Regions from separate parts of the Heyndrickxia sp. FW510-T9 genome, predicted to be linked through region 2. Evidence: riboswitches for the same ligand, from Rfam matches in the RefSeq annotation. Region 2 holds a riboswitch; each other region holds the start of a gene.

Region 1 (5,805 bases), on a different contig from region 2:
GCAGCATTATCCGCGGACTGTCCGCAAATAAGTCAAAATTCCAATCAGCGGATAATAAAAAGTTCGTATCCTTTAAAAATGGGTTATCTACATTAATTGATCAACTTGAAGCGGCATTAACAGATGTAGAAATCTTGAAAGGTGCACAAGCTACTTCGGTAGTGAAGATTAAAGATCAATACTCTATTGAGATCCCAAATCACGGAAAAATCGAAGCTGATTATGTGGTACTATGTACTCCGCATTCAGTAGCGCAGTCCCTTTTAAAAAATGAGGAGTTAAATCCTATTTTTAATGAGCTAATAAGTTCTTCCCTTATAAGTGTTTATGTAGGATTTGATATTCCCGATGAAAAGCTCCCTGCTGACGGGACAGGTTTTATCGTGCCGGAAAACAGTGATTTAACGTGCAATGCATGCACATGGACAAGCAGGAAGTGGGAACACACTTCTAAGAATCACCATCTTTTGTTAAGACTATTTTATAAAAATACGAATCCAGAAGTGTTTGAGCACTTAAGCAGTCTCAGCGAAGAAGATTTAGTTCAAGTGGCATTACAAGACGTGGAAAAAAGCCTTGGGATTACAGGAAAACCAATTAGTGTCGAGGTTACCAAATGGCAGGATAAAATGCCGAAATACCATATAACCCATCGAAATACCATTGAAGCTTTAAATGATACGTTAGCGACTGAATACCCTAATGTGATTCTTGCAGGCTGCTCCTATTATGGTGTTGGACTTGCTGACTGTATTGTAAATGGGAAAAATACTGCCAAAAAAATTATAGAAGCGGAGTAGGTCTCCGCTTTTTTCTGTGTGAAAAATTAATTGTTAGTCGATCTACTTGAAGATGCTTACAAATTCTGAATAACTTTGCAGTGAATGTATATTTGCCAATATTCACAGAGCAGTGTCACATAATTTGGTATTAAATTTCAACTCACAACATGTGCTATTTCCTCTAAAATTTCTGCTGAATACTCCACAACATTCCCATTTTCATAAACAAATCTATGATTATATGTATTTGATTCCTCTAGCATTTGCGGCAAAAAATACTTCAAATTTGCTATTCCTTGATTATCAGGGTTAAGAATCCATGAAACTTCCTTCCACTCTAAGATCCCTTCATCCGTAGAAATCGGTGTGCGGTATTCAAACGTTTCTGGGATTTCCGCCAAGAATGCATGCATTCCTCCGAATCTCACGCCATCCACATTCCAAGTAACGACCCCTTTGTATTCCACATCATTCAATTGAACACCTGTTTCTTCCATTATTTCTCTTAGTACACTTTCTTTCGGTTCTTCCCCTTTTTCAATCTTTCCGCCGACACCGTTCCATACCCCCATCCACGGTGATTTCACACGGTTGAGCATAAGAATGTGCTCTCCTTTTTTAATAAAGCAAATAGTATATTTGTACTCCATGGGTATCTCCTCCATTCATAAACTATTTTTTCTTCATTATAGCAAAAACGAGAGCAGGGATACCCGCTCTCTTGTTCCGTGCTATTTAACTTGTTGCCACAAGCTTTGCGCCGCTTGCGTAATGTCGGAAGCCTGACTGATTGCGGTGATGACAGATACCCCATCCGCACCAGCCATTATAACCGAATTCGCATTTTCCACTGTAATACCGCCGATTCCTACCATAGGAATCGTAATACCCTTCTTTCGGAAGTGTTGAATATGCCCTGTTCCTTGAACTGCTTTCGCATCTTCCTTTGTTTTAGTAGGAAAAATCGGTCCTACTCCAAAATAATCTGCACCTGCCTCTAGCGCCAACACTGCTTCTTCCATCGTATGAACGGATACACCTAGAATCATATCCCCAATCTTGTTGCGAACGTTCTCTACAGGTTCATCTTCTTGGCCAATATGTACCCCGTCCGCCTGTAAGGAAATCGCTAAATCAATATCATCATTCACAATGAATGGGATCTCATGTTCTTTGCAAATTGCTTGAAGTTCTTTTGCAAGCATAAATTTTTCGTCACCTGTTAAAGCATCGTGACCTTTTTCGCGAAATTGAAATAAGGTAATCCCTCCAGCAATGGCTTCCTTAAGTACACTTACAGGACTTTTATTGCAATTGGGACTGCCCATAATAAAATATAGTTTTAATATATCTCTTAACCTATCTGTATTGATTCTTGTCATTTAATCAAACTACTCCTTTTTTTATACGCCCAATGATTCGTTGGGCCGTGTCCGTTCCCTAGTGGGAAATTTTCTTCAATTGCAGCTTGGATAAAATCCTTTGCTGTTGCAACCGCCTCATACACCTTTTTGCCTTTAGCAAGTTCCGCAGTAATAACTGCCGAAAACGTACAACCCGTTCCATGAGTATTTTCCGTATTAATTCTTTTTGATTTTAAATAAGTAAATTCACTACCATCGTAAAAAAGATCTACTGTCTCTAATGGATCCGTGTCATGTCCGCCTTTAATGACAACATTTTTTACGCCTAATTCTATGAATCTTTTTGCCGCTTCTTCTTTATCTTTTGTTGTTTTAATTTCCATGCCGATGATGACTTCCGCTTCTGGAATATTCGGAGTGATAATCAATGAAAGCGGGATAAGCATTTGTTTTAAAGCCGATACTGCTTCCTGTTGCAATAATGAGGCTCCTCCTTTTGCAATCATCACAGGGTCAACGACAATATTTCTCCAATTGTTTATGGCAATTTGCTCAGAAACTGCTCGGATTATTTCGGCATTAAACAACATTCCTGTTTTCAATGCATCTACTCCGATATCAGCGGCTACCGATTTAATTTGCTCCACTACTGCTTCGGTAGATATAGGAAATACCGCTTGAACATCTAATGTATTTTGAGCCGTCAAAGCTGTAATTGCCGACATCCCATATACACCAAGCTCTTGAAAGGTTTTTATATCGGCCTGTATGCCTGCCCCTCCGCCACTATCTGAACCTGCTATTGTTAATGCTTTTCTCATCTATTGCACCTTCCCTTATCTTTTTTCCACTGAAGTCTTTTCGATAATGTCTTGTTCGGAAACAAGTGAAAGTTGGTTAAGAAATTCGATTTGAAAACTGCCGGGACCTTTTTCAGTTGTTTTGTCTGCTGCCAATTCAGCAGCAATTCCATAAGTTGATACTGCAGATACCGCTGCAATGATTAAGTCCTTTTCGATTGCAGCAAATGCACCAATGACAGATGTTAGTAAACAGCCTGTTCCTGTCACTTTCGTTAAAATAAAATTTCCGTTTCGAATAATATATGTAGACTGGCCATCCGTGACGATATCTTCTTTTCCAGTTACAGTGATTAATGTTTGCAGTTTCCTAGCAGCAGAAATGGCAAGATCAATGCGGTTTCCATGAATTTCCCCCGCATCTACTCCTTTCACAACTGCCTCTACTCCTGAAATATTTGCTATTTCAGCGGCATTCCCTCTTATAATAGATATTTTCACTTCACCAATGATGCGTTTTGCCATCTCGGTTCGATACGGTGTTGCACCCGCTCCAACCGGATCAAAAATTACTGGAACTCCATTGGCATTAGCAGATTTCCCTGCAATAATCATCGACTCCACCGCCGCTGAATTTAATGTTCCCATATTCAAAACTAGCGCACCGGCTATTTTTGCCATGTCCGCCACCTCTTCAGGTGCATAGGCCATCACAGGAGATGCACCTAATGCCAAAAGTCCATTGGCTGTAAAATTTGTCACTACCACATTCGTAATATTATGAACAAGCGGATTTTCCTTTCTTACCGTCTGTAAAGCGTTACTTATTATCATTTTATCCATTGTTGCTCCTCCTTTTAGTTAAATGCAAAAAAGCCAGATCCATATATGGACCCGGCATCATTAGTAAGAGTAAAAGAATCAAAACTCCACTACTTTCCTCCGCTGGTATAACCCAGATCAGGTCCAAAGGGTTAAAAAACTTACTGTTTTTCTCTCAGCCCAAACACAGGGCACCCCTAGTAGTCATCTTATATATTCTTTTTTATCATCATAGTCCCCAAACATAAATATGTAAAGAAATTTTATTGGTGCCTGATACCAAAAGAAGGAATATTGTGGTATGTTGTCAAAAATTAATAGTATATATACGATTATGTGGAAAGTGGTTGATGCTATGAGTACCGAATTGGAACAAATTGGGCAAAAAATTATGGATAATTGTATATTATTAGCGAATAAGTTGCAGGACAAACAAAGAGATGATGAGAAAATTGCTATGCTTAAACATCTCTCAAATATCCAAGATAGCTTCTTTCACTGTCTAGGCTATTCTTTGTATCATGATGAAAATTCCTCATTTACAAAACTAAATGAGTGGGTTGATTTACACCTAGAACAGACTCATTTATTCTATAAACAATTACGAAAACAATCCCTTTTTCCAAGTCATTATTATAAGTCGGTAATTATGGATTTTTTAGAAGAGGAGCTAGAATCGAGTAACATTTCTCCACATGTTCTAATTCAAGTTATCAAAAAAATAGATATGCTTATTCAATATACTTCCAATACTTTTTCCAATCGAATGAAGCCATATATAATAAAAGAACTGCGTAAATATGCTTCATCTCTTGCAGAAGAAAATTTAACTCTCCGTGAACTAAATGAAGTAAAAAATGCATTAAAAGAGGCTACAATTCTTGTCATTACCGATAATAAAGATAACATAAAATATGCTAATAAAAAGTTTTGTCAAATTACTGGATACAATGAGAAAGAAGTGATTGGTCAAAATCATCATAACCTATTAAATTCCGGTTTCCATCCAAATGACTTTTATAAAACAATTCGGGATCATATTAAACAAGGCATCATATGGAAAGGAGAAATCCGAAATAAAGCAAAGGATGGCAGCTTTTATTGGGTGGATTGTACGATTGTTCCTTTTAAGGACCGTAACGGGAAAACCTTTCAACAAATTGCTATTCAACATGATATAACGGAGCAAAAAAGTACCGAGGAAATGCTACAAAAGACGGAAAAATTATCACTGGTAGGCGAATTGGCGGCTGGCATAGCTCATGAAATTCGTAATCCACTGACCACTATTCGAGGTTTTGTACAAATTCTTGATCGTTTCTCAGAAGAAAAGAAATTTCTTTATTCTAAAACTATTCTGGAGGAAATCGATCGGATTAATTTCATCGTTAGCGATTTTATGGTATTCGCAAAACCACATACTGTTCAATTTAAAGAATGCAATCTTAGTGAAACAATAGAAACCGTCGTTCATTTACTAACTGCTGAAATGGCTATGAAAAACGTAGAAATTATGAAGTCATTTCAGCAAAAAGAAATTTTTGTATACGGTGAGCGCAATCAATTAACACAAGTATTTTTAAATTTTCTCAAAAACGCTATTGATGCATTACCAAATGGGGGTAAAATTAATATTACAAGTTCAATATGCGCAGAAGACGTAATGATTTCTATCCAAGATAATGGAATAGGGATGTCCAAAGAACAAGTGGATAAAATTGGAGAAGCCTTTTATACTTCAAAAGTAAACGGGAATGGTCTAGGCTTAATGGTCAGCTATAAAATTATAAAAAATCATCATGGGCGAATAATGGTCGAAAGTGAATTGAACAAAGGCACAACTTTTAACATCGTGCTTCCTTTGCTCCAAAAAGCAGTAACTTGAATCTGTTGTTTTGCTATTGTACAAATTATTTACTATTGCCTTCTATGACCACTTACACTTCGATAGAAAATACATTATACTAAACTTACTGTAAATACTGTTAAGGAGGTACTAGCATGACGGAAAACAATCATTCAGAACCTAAGAAAAAA
Region 2 (5,805 bases):
TAAAAATTTAATACGATTGGAAAAAAACAAATTAAAATAGTTACCGCCACCTTGCTCCAAAGGCTATAGCCAAACCAAAGAATAAAAATTGGAGAAAGAGCGATAATAGGAATCGTTTGTGAGATAAGGACAATCGGATACATTACTTTCTCAATTGGCTTTGAAAAATACATGGTCACGGCTATTCCAATACCTCCAATAAGTGCAAGAAAAAAACCTATTAAAACTTCTCTTAGTGTTGCTCCTAAATGAACGACAAATAATTCATGTGGGTAATGTATCATCATTTGCACAATCGATATAGGTGTTGGAATGATAAACGAGGGGATTCTACCTGAATGTACGAGATACTGCCAAATCAACAAACAAAGAATGGAAACGATGATAAATAAACCGTATTGTTGTCTAAAACGTTTAAACCAGTCCATCTGTAATCCTTCTCTCTAGTTCTTGACGATATTCAACCATTTCTGTTGTATAAATCATCTCTGCTTCTCTCGGTCTAGGTAAATCTACTTTGAATTCCTCCACTCCTTGTTGTGGATGAAGAATAAGAATTCTATCACTTAAAAGAATCGCTTCTTCTAAGTCGTGTGTAATAAAAAGAATCGTTTTGTCGAGTTCTTGCCAAATAGAAAGCAGCCATTTTTGCATATCCCGCTTTGTAAAAGCATCCAGCGCTCCGAATGGTTCGTCTAATAACAGTACTTCTGACCCTGTCAAAATGGTACGCAAAAAAGCGATACGTTGCTTCATTCCGCCAGAAAGCTGTTTAGGTAACGCATTTTCCCATTCTGTAAGTCCCGTTTTCTGAAGCCAGTCTCTTACTTCTTCCTTTGTATAAGAATTTCCCTTTCGAATTTCTGAACACAGCATTAAATTTTCTAATACAGTCCTCCACGGAAGAAGTAAATCTTGCTGTGGCATATATCCGGAGCTTCCAGGAGTCGGAATCACTCCATTTATCAAAATTTGTCCCATCTCCGGTTGAAGCAGGCCGGCGATTAGTTTTAAGATAGTGCTTTTGCCTGAACCGCTTTTTCCTATTAAACTAACAAACTCTCCTTTTGATACCGTTAAAGAAAAATTGCTAATGATTGGATTATGTTCATAGGTAAAAGAAACCTTATCCAATTGAAGTGTCATTTTACTGTTTCCCTTCTTGAAAAGCTCTTTTTTCCATCTACCTAGAATGAATATGTATAAGAAAGGATTCTTCTATAACGGCCAATCTTGACCGTTATAAAGCATCTCCCAAAATAAATATTCATATTTTGATGTAGTTTGAAAATGATTTTCCAGTACAGCTAGTTCCTCCTCTGATTTCCCTAAAGTTATTTCGTCTAATAACTCGATTAACCAAAGGGCAATGGAACCGAATTGATCGGAGGAATATGTTTCAATCCAAGTTTTATACGGATTATGTTCCAACCCAGATCCATATTGTTTTTTTAGATGCTTTCCTATTTCCCAATAATCCCACGCACAAGGCAGCAAACATGAAATTAACTCCGCAAGCGTTCCATTTTGGGCAACACTAGACATATAACTCGTATACGCTAAATTGTTTGGAGTCGGTTTTGTTTGCTCCAGTTCTTCCACTGTAACGCCAAACTGACTAGCATATTCCCGATGTACATTCATTTCAAAATGTAGAATGTTATGTAATAGGTGAGAGAACTTTGTCATTGATACAAGATCATTTGCTTTTTGAACACCAATGGCATAGAGCTTTGCATATTGGATCAAATATACATAATCTTGTTTCATATATTCTTTAAACAATTCTTTTGAAAGTGTCCCACTCCCTATTCCTTGTACAAACGGATGCTGGTGATTTTGATTCCAGATTGGTTGAACATTATGAAATAACCTTTCGGAAAAAGTCATTTTTCATCGCTCCTTCCTGTGAATTAAAGCTCACGATTGAAAATGCTATATTTGCGAATAAATCCTTGAAGTGCTTGATTCTTCAGCAACACCTTTAAAACAATTATTCCAATAACCGCACCTCCAAAAGAACTAACGATAAATGCCGGGATAAATCCAAAAACAGCTACCTTTTGACCAAGGATAAGTGTGGCTAGCGGATAGCAACAAATAGCACCAATAATACCAGTCCCTACTACTTCACCAGCAAATGCCCACAAAAGCTTTTTCGTTTTCATGAACAAAATTCCGGATAAGAAGGCACCAATCATACTTCCTGGAAAAGCGAAAATCGAACCTGTCCCCGCCATGTTCCGAATTAGGGATACAATAAATGCCTGTGCAACAGAATACATCGGTCCTAAGAGAACTGCCGTTAAAACATTTGCCATGTGCTGAATAGGAAATATCTTTGCAAAACCAACTGGAATATACACCATATTGCTAGTTAATGTGGTGATGGCAATGATCACACAAGTTAATGTCATTTTTTTTACCTTACTCATAATAAAGAACTCCTCCATTTTGCTTATTAAAATTTAAAAACATTTTTAACGTCTTATGCGTACACGTTCACATGTATTCATAAGGCTATAAATCAACAATAATCACTAATATGGGAAAAAAAACCGCTTTCTAATAAGAAAGCGGTTTTAATCTAAGTTGTATAAACCAACATCAATCGACCGCTTCCCTACGCCAGTACTATCTGGATCAGGTCCAAAGGGTTTCAATCCAACGATTTCTCTCAGCCACTCGGCTCCCCTAGCAAATATTAATATTTAATTGGAATGCGCAAAAAACCCGCCCTTTTTCACGCAAGGACGGGTTGCATTTACAATGATAAAAAGAATGTTATCGTTATAAAATCATGCACTTCCTTACGCCAGCACTAACTGGATCAAGTTCAAAGGGTCCAGATCATATCCGTCTCAGTCTATTCAGACTCCCCTAGTGATCAAATATTCATTTATATACATATAGTAGCACATATTTTAGAAAAGAAAAGAACAAATTTTATTATATTAGTAAAATAACCATGGGTGATAAGGTGATCATCAATCTTTTAGATCTTTCTTTCATAAATTTAGTTGAAATTTGAGTAGTTTGTTTCCGTAATTCTACTTCTTTCATGATAACACTCCTTTCATATTTTTTATATTCATTCAAATTTGTTGGTTTAATGCAACTTATTAGTTTATAATATCCAAAATCCAACATATTGTTCACGAAATTTGCAATATTATTTCCTCAATTATTTGCATTGTACCAACTTCATTTTGCAAAGGTTAAGCACCATAAGAAAACTAGCTAAGTTCATTGCTCTATTCATTACTATAAAAACAAAAAAAGCCAGTTTCGCTTAGAAACTAGCTTGGTTCATTATGTAAGGAGCCGCCTTTGCCGTAATTTAATGATAAGAAAGTTTTAAACCACCACTCCTCAAAGTGGGTGTTCTCAGAAACGTTTCTGCGTGTCCTCCATGTCGTATAGACAAAGGCCTGTCATTCCCGTTCCGATATTAAACTCCCTGTTACAGCTCAAAGGTTAAAACTTTATTATGATTACGTACAACGCAGCTTGTGTTATTATATTACTCCCCTTTTGATAAAAAATCAAATGAAAGGTTTTCCACTCAATTTTTAATAATGAATCGGAAGTCTTTGAACTTGCTGAAACCCTTGTGTCTTTTTAAGGATATAAAGTTTGTACGTAGATTTCCGCTCTAGGCACTTGCTTCTGCGGGAAGGGATGGAGCTCCTCGACGTTACCGCCTGTGGGGTCTCCCACTTCCCTCTTTTTCCTGCAGGACCTCAGATTGTTAAAGTTAAATTACGCTAAAAAAGCAAAAACTTTACGAAGACAGCCAAATAAAAAATGAGCTTGAGATAATCTAGCTCATTTTGATATCCGATTAATTTTTCGTAACGTTGAATTTTATATATTGCTGTATTTATCAACCGTAATTATAAAGCAGTCATGTTAGCGAAGTCCCTTTTAAATTCACAATAACTATCCTAAAGACAATTATTTTTGTAAGAATTAAATTTAAGAAAATAATGCGTTTATTCACGAAAATGAACGAGGAAAGTGTCACGATTCGGGGATTTATGTCTCTTCGTTTACTTAATTGGATAGTAATTTTCCTCTTAATCTTGACATTTCCTTATCCATTAAGAAAGAAGTTTTAGCAAGCTCTATGAGCTGATTTTTAGCTTCTTCAGGTATAGTCTCGCCTTGATATTTATAGTTTAGTTTATGTTCCGTGGATGCCCAAAAATCCATAGCGGATGTACGAATTTGTAATTCTGCAGGAACCCATAATATTTCTTTGGACAGGATGACTTGAGTTTCTACAATCAGGTGCAGACTTTTATATCCACTCATTTTTGGGTCCTGAATATAATCCTTTACGCGTATCACTCGAATGTCTTCACGTTGCTCAATATGCTCCTTTAGCATATACACGTCTTCAATAAAACTTGTTACAATTCTAACACCCGCAATATCTCTTATTTCATTCCTTACCGCTTCTTGTGTTAAGTGAATTTCTTTTTTTTGAATTTTCTCCACCAAAGATTTTATTGTTTTCATACGTGTTTTCATATGTTCAATAGGGGAATAGCCATGTTGTGTTTTCCACTCTAAGTCAATAATCTTGAAATCACTTTCTAATTCGTGTAATACCATTTGGTATGGCAGAAAGAATCCTCTCCAATTGTCTATTACTTTTTGAATAACCTCGATCTTTATCTTTTCTTTCAGCATGTCCACAACCCTCCAGTTATTATTCTAATATCATAACACAGATGATTCGAAGTAAAAAAATGTTCGGATAGAAGATTTTTTACTTTTTCTTGTTATTTAGATCCTACGTCTGAAACCCCCAAACCATTGTATCTAAAGGCTCTTTTCGCATGTTGATTTCCGCTCTAGGCACTTGCTTTCCGCGGGGAGGGATGACCCTCCTCGGCGTTACCGCTTGTGAGATCTCCCACTTCCCTCTTTTTCCCGCAGGAGTCAAGTGCCCTCTGCTACAATCAATTCAGAATGTTAGAGTTAAATTACACTAAAAAAGCAACAAACTTTACGAAAACAGCCTTATCAATAGACAATTTCACCTATTCAAAAGATACATTTCCATCAATAAATAATAATAGATTAGCAACTTCCATATAGAAAATTCAACCGATACAAATAATAAAATGGCTTGGAATTACTCCAAACCATTTTATCGTGAATTGCATTAATATTTTAATCGTCTAAATAGGTTATTTTTTTACATCTTATAAGTAAACATAAAATTTTCAGAAGGTACTTTTTTCACACACGATGGGAAGAAACTTGAAGCTTCCTCTTTGATATCATAGCTAAACGTATCGAGAATAATACGGCAATAATAGCAAAAATAGCGATCATCCCTATTACACCAATCCAGCCGAAATTACTATAAAAGCTTCCGCTAAGGGTTCCACCTATACTTGAACCAGTATAGTAAAAGAACAAATAAAGTGCGGATGCCTGTGCTTTGTCATGTGATGCAAGTTTTCCAACCCAGCCGCTTGCAATGGAATGACCGGCAAAAAATCCAAATGTAAAGATGGCAATACCGATAATTTTTAACCAAATATTCATATTAAGAGTAATAAGTGCACCAATTAATAAAATGCCAAGTGAAACTTGGAGGATTTTTCTTCTGCCATGCTTATCAGCAAGCATCCCCATCCAAGTGGAGCTAAATGTTCCAACTAAATATACAACAAAGATAAAACCAACTAAAGTTTGACTTAAGGAATATGGTGGTGCAATTAATTGAAAACCAATATAATTATATAAAGATACAAAGCTTCCCATTAATAAAAATCCAATAACAAA
Region 3 (5,805 bases), on a different contig from region 2:
CACATGAATAAGGATACATCATGATTTTTGTTGGGGGGATAACGATGAGGTATCTAGCAATAGGAGATGGTTTATGCGCTGGGATAGGAGCATCGTTTTTAGCACCAGGTTTTATCCATAGACATGCAAGAATGTCAGAAGAAGTGTTAAAGGAGAGAGTCCATGTAACAAGTATTGCTCGTACTACCTATCACTCCAATGACATATATAAACTTCTTGAGGAAACGAGAGTAACGAATGCAATAAAAGATAGCGATATTATTGTATTATCCGCTGGACATCAGGATTTTATTAATGCGAGGAAGAAGTTTGAAGAAACCGAAAGTGAAGATGAGTTTTTCAAGTCGCTAAAAACTTGCAAAAGTAATATTGATGATATCATCAAAAAAATTAAGGACATTAAATCAGAGAAGAACACTAAGTACATGCTGACAATCATAGGCTTGCATAATCCATATCATGATGATAAAGCTGCCGAAAAATGGGTTAAAACCTTTAATCGGCATATGGAATGTATGGCAGGGAAACCACATATATACACATTGAATATTAATAAGCATTTTAAAGGAAATGAAGGTAAGTGGTGTACAAGAGATTTACTTTTTCCAAATAATGAAGGACATCAAGAAATTGCAAGGAAAATGCATGAAATTGGGTACGAAGCTATCCAAGGCATGGTGCCAGCTAATGAATAATTGTTTTAGCTGATAGAATCGACAATGCCCATGTTCAATAATGAATAATGTAAGGATGTAGAAAAATTATTGAACTCCTTTTTAAGGAGGTGATACTTTATGTGTGGATGCGGCGGAGGATATGGCTACGGAGGATATCCTGGATATGGATATGGCGGTGGTTTTGGAGCTGGACGTGGATTCGCGTTAATCGTAGTATTGTTTATTCTTCTTGTAATCGTAGGTGCAGCTTATGTTTATTAGATAAAAAAATATCTTTCCCATCTAATATTGGGAAGGATATTTTTATGGAGAAATCAAACAGAAATCACCAATATCTACCATTTACCTCCGCGTTTGAATATAAAATAAGCTATCAGCCCTATACGATTGTCCATCTCAAAATATATAAATATCCATACACTAAAAGTGTAGGAATTTATTGGAGGTGACAATGAGTGAGTTACTATCATATGTGTCAAGGCGGAATTGGTAGACCCGTAGAAATTCGAACAAGAGATGGGAGAATTCACCGAGGGATTATTCATCGCGTAGATAATCGAATGGTTTATCTTAGACCTTTTCCAGGTGCAGGATATGGAGGATATGCTTATCCAAATTACGGTGGATATGGTTATGGATATCCTTATTGGGGAGGCTGGGGCTGGGGCTTCGGTGCAGGAATAGCATTAGGTGCTATAGGTGCTTTAGCCTTTTTACCTTTTCTCTTCTGGTAATAAATAAACGCAATGGAGCTCGCCCAAAAAAATGGGAGGGCTTCATTGGTATATTTTTATATGTAAGGTTCTTTTCTTATACTTTATTGCTCTTGTATACTTAAGCTCTAGATAACAATCGTATCTAGGTTAAAATGAATGAACTATAAAAAAAAGATGCCCCGAAGATACTCTAGATTAGTATTTATAACGATTTGCGAAAACCAAAAATTCATAAGAAAACAGCCATATGTATAGATATTGTACAATATCATTTTTTATGTATATGGAAGAAGTATCTTAAATACAGTCCAATCATCTGTCGAGTCGCATGTTAACAAACCACCATGCTTCTCTATAGTATTTTTGCAAACATATAATCCTAAGCCAGTCCCTGTTTTCTTCTGGGATACAAATGGTTCAAAAATATGCTCTATTAAGCTTTCGGGGATTTTAGGTCCATTATTGGCGATTTCTAAAGTTATAAATTGATCTTGTTCATCCAATCGTATTTGAATGATTGGGTGATTAATATTAAGTAGGACATCTATCGCATTAAAAATAATGTTGATAAGAACTTGTTTGATTTCATCATGATAGCCTTGGATACTGTAATTTTTTTTGTATACTTTTTGCACATCTACATTTACTTCTAATATTCGAGGATATAAAAATGATACTACTTGTTCTATTAAATCATTGAGCTGAACTGTTGTTTTTTCATTTTCGATAATTTCCTTTTTGGAAAGCATTAGAAATTGGGAGATACTAAACTTTAATTGTTCCAGTTCGTTATATATGATGTCCAAATAAGGAAGTCTTGGATAGTCTGCTTTTAATAATTGAACAAATCCGTGAATAGATGTTAGTGGGTTGCGAAATTCATGAACAAAACTAGACGTCATTTGTCCAAGAAGTGTTAGTCGATCTTGATGAGTGGTATTGATGTACTGGCTTTTTTCCCTAATAATCGTATCTTGCATTTCGGAATAATAGGATACCGTATAATATAGTAATTGATCGAATGTATAATTTATTTGGTCAATGGCAGGAAGCAGCTCGTTCCAAAGTGGATATTGGCAGTATAAATCTTTGAAAATAATCGCTCTGCCAATATTTACATTGAACACAAATTCACCAATATTAATATTTGCGATTCTTCTTTCCTCTGCAAGCTTTTTAGCCAATGGCTGCAAAAGATCATCAATTTGACTCTTACTTTTTGTGATCGATTGTACTACGATATCATACATAGTTCTTCCATTGAGAGGCATAGCTTCCTTAAATGGATCATTCTCATTTATGCGGTTTTCATTATTCCATATGGATAATAGTACATCTCGACGTCCTTCTAGAAAATCAGAAATAACATCCTTTAACGGAATCATTTTTGTCACCTCCAATGCATTAGTTTTAAAAAAGAAAATTTAATTTAAATATATCAAAATTATCAAAAACTTTCCAAACTTTTTATTAAACCTATTAGTTAAGTAGTAAATTGAATGTATTGTCAAAAAAATAATTTCGTAGTATAGTCATTATGACAATATGAATATTCCCACAAGGGGAGCCAATAATGGCTGAGAGTGAACGAATGAGTTCTGACCCTATGAACCTGTTAGATAATGCTAGCGCAGGGACTGTGGTTTGATGGAATGAAGCAATACAAGGACTTTCCTAAAAACCGTCCTGTATTGCTTTTTTTTATGAAGGCTCTTTTTTAAAGAATTGTTGCTTTTAATAATATTATAAACGTGGAAAGGAACGGTCCATTGTTTATTTTCAAAAACAACAAACTTTACGAAAACAGCCTTTATCAAAAACAATACAGAGGTTTATCTTTCCCAGTCCCTATTTAGGGAAATTCAGTTGAAAATTTATTATATAGGGAAATGGGGAGGAAAAAAGTGAATAGAAAGACGTTATTTCTTGTAGAAGTTGCAGTACTAGGTGCACTTGCCTATTTGTTAGACCTTGTTTCAGGTTTAATTTGTCAAGCAATTTGGCCAGAAGGTGGATCTATCACATTAGCGATGATTCCAGTTTTTATTATGGCTTTTAGATGGGGAGTAAAGGGCGGATTATTGACCGGATTTCTTTTAGGTCTACTACAATTCGTAGCGGGATTCCCGAAAATTTATACCGTAACTCAAGGTATCTTAGATTATTTTGTTGCGTTTACAGTAATTGGTTTTGCGGGTATATTTGCAAGCCAAGTCCGTAATGGATTAATCGATTCTAACAAAGTAAAGTGGATTACATTTTCTGTTATTGGGATATTTATTGGAAGCTTGCTTAGATTTGCCGTTCATTTTTATACGGGTATTGTCTTTTTCGGGAACTATGCACCAAAAGGACAGCCAGTAGGAATTTATTCCTTCCTTTATAATGGAGGTTATTTGCTCCCAAGCTTTATTCTAAGTGTTATATTAGTTATTTTTATTCTTATAATATCACCAAGACTTATTTTAAGAGGAATTAAAAAATAGAAGGAAAGGGTATCCCTTTCCTTCTATTTTTTAAAATAAAACTATTTACAAATAGATTGGGATCTAGCTCCAACCCCTATCAGCTAGCGTATTTCTCCGTCTCCTCCCTACGATAAGTCAACATCAGGTGAAATTGGTAATACTAATTTCACTCGGTGAAATTTGAAGTGCCAATTTCAATAGCTCGTGAACTACCTCTTTATGTTTCCTTTATCTCAGTCGAAGACTACGAAATCCGTACGCCGATGGGCAATGCGCTTCCTCTTTTAAATTTTTCGTTGATTTTTTTTTAGTTCCATAATATCCTTTAGCATAGAACAAGAGTTATATCATATTTGAAAATATTGGTATGGAGATTTATATTCCAAATGAAATAAAGAAAGCAGGGAACAACATGGAACGGTTACAGCAATTTTGGTCAGCTGTAAAACGGTTATGGAAAAAAGCACACATGAATCAAATAATGCTTTTGGCCCTATCACTTTTTGTGTTAGGTTTTTTAGGTTTCTTTACTTATTTTGCGAGTACGGTTAATGTGGGCTTATTGAAAAAAGGACTATCACAATCTACGGGTATTTATGATAAAGATGGTGATCTTGCTAGTAAAATTTCAGCTAATCGAACAGAAGGGGTCGCTATAAAACAAATGCCGGATAATTTGAAAAATGCCGTTGTTTCTATTGAGGACCATCGATTCTATGATCACGGTGGGTTCGATCTTCGAGGTATGACAAGCGCCTTTTTTAAAAACATTGCGGCTGGTGGTGTTACTGCTGGCGGAAGTACGATTACCCAACAGTTAACGAAGAATGCACTTCTTTCACCTCAAAGAACATATAGACGTAAAATTGAAGAGCTATTTTTAGCGATTAAAATTGAAAAGTATTATTCCAAAGATGAAATATTGGAAATGTATTTAAACCAAATTTATTTCGGGCATAGCGCTTATGGTGTTCAAAATGCAGCTAAAACGTATTTTGGAAAAGATGTACAAAATGTTGATTTGAGTGAGGCTGCTACATTAGCCGGAATCATCAATGCACCATCTGCATTGGATCCATACCATCATATGGACCGTGCAATACAACGTAGAAATGTTGTTTTGGGAGCTATGAAACAATATGGTTACATTACTAATGAGCAATACAAACAGGCAGTTGACGAGAAATTAGTTTTAAAAGATAGAGGAGGAGATCCTTTAAAAGGCAAATATCCTTATTATGTTGATGCAGTATTAAATGAAGCAACCAATCTTTACGGGTTGACACAAGATGATATTTTAACACGAGGATATCGCATATATACGGAAATGGATCAAAACATTCAATCCGGACTTGAGCATGTATACCAAAATGATTCGTTATTTCCAGCGGGACGAGGCGGAGATTTAGTACAAAGCGGAGGGATTTTACTGGATCCGAAATCGGGTGGAGTAAGAGCCCTTGTAGGGGGGAGAGGCCAGAAAGTATTCCGTGGCTTTAACCGTGCAACTCAGCTGCAAAGACAACCAGGGTCTACCATCAAGCCTTTAGTGGTGTATACCCCAGCATTAGAAGAAGGGTATACACCAAATTCCTCTTTGAAGGACGAGAAAATGACCTTCGGAGATTATGCTCCAAAAAATTATAATGGGCAGTATCTCGGAGAAGTTCCTATGTATAAAGCGGTTGAAAATTCTATCAATTTACCAGCGGTATGGCTCTTAAATGAAATAGGGATAAATAAAGGAATGGATGCCGCCAAACGTTTTGGGATTCCATTAACAAACGAAGATAGAAATTTAGGGTTGGCTCTTGGTGGGATGAATAAAGGTGTATCACCAATGCAAATGGCTGATGCATTTTCGGTTTTTGCTAATGGCGGAAAACGCTATGATGCCCATCTTATTACAAAGATTGTGGGACCTACTGGCAATATAATTGCCGA

Evidence for each region. A riboswitch is a leader RNA that binds a small molecule or an ion and turns the genes downstream of it on or off. The one in region 2 is predicted to bind thiamine pyrophosphate.
Region 1: another riboswitch for thiamine pyrophosphate. It lies ahead of thiM (hydroxyethylthiazole kinase); the one in region 2 lies ahead of thiW (energy coupling factor transporter S component ThiW).
Region 3: another riboswitch for thiamine pyrophosphate. It lies ahead of thiT (energy-coupled thiamine transporter ThiT); the one in region 2 lies ahead of thiW (energy coupling factor transporter S component ThiW).

What each region holds. Positions count from the first base shown of each region.
Region 1 covers NZ_JBYSWK010000061.1:7,173-12,977, reverse strand. Annotated here, with positions in the region: gene AC3WJF_RS20410 (protoporphyrinogen oxidase) at 1-800, shown strand, start outside; gene AC3WJF_RS20405 (NUDIX hydrolase) at 938-1,432, opposite strand; gene thiE (thiamine phosphate synthase) at 1,514-2,164, opposite strand; gene thiD (bifunctional hydroxymethylpyrimidine kinase/phosphomethylpyrimidine kinase) at 2,161-2,967, opposite strand; gene thiM (hydroxyethylthiazole kinase) at 2,983-3,789, opposite strand; TPP riboswitch at 3,867-3,977, opposite strand; gene AC3WJF_RS20385 (ATP-binding protein) at 4,070-5,653, shown strand; gene AC3WJF_RS20380 (hypothetical protein) at 5,770-5,805, shown strand, end outside.
Region 2 covers NZ_JBYSWK010000047.1:1,815-7,619, reverse strand. Annotated here, with positions in the region: gene AC3WJF_RS18430 (ABC transporter permease) at 1-428, opposite strand, end outside; gene AC3WJF_RS18425 (ABC transporter ATP-binding protein) at 415-1,146, opposite strand; gene tenA (thiaminase II) at 1,219-1,890, opposite strand; gene thiW (energy coupling factor transporter S component ThiW) at 1,914-2,435, opposite strand; TPP riboswitch at 2,604-2,706, opposite strand; TPP riboswitch at 2,791-2,892, opposite strand; RNA gene ssrS (6S RNA) at 3,318-3,515, opposite strand; gene AC3WJF_RS18405 (GTP pyrophosphokinase) at 4,057-4,698, opposite strand; gene AC3WJF_RS18400 (MFS transporter) at 5,254-5,805, opposite strand, start outside.
Region 3 covers NZ_JBYSWK010000025.1:27,620-33,424, reverse strand. Annotated here, with positions in the region: gene AC3WJF_RS13685 (GDSL-type esterase/lipase family protein) at 45-695, shown strand; gene AC3WJF_RS13680 (YjcZ family sporulation protein) at 795-938, shown strand; gene AC3WJF_RS13675 (hypothetical protein) at 1,133-1,411, shown strand; gene AC3WJF_RS13670 (histidine kinase N-terminal domain-containing protein) at 1,669-2,778, opposite strand; TPP riboswitch at 2,944-3,048, shown strand; gene thiT (energy-coupled thiamine transporter ThiT) at 3,298-3,879, shown strand; gene AC3WJF_RS13660 (transglycosylase domain-containing protein) at 4,274-5,805, shown strand, end outside.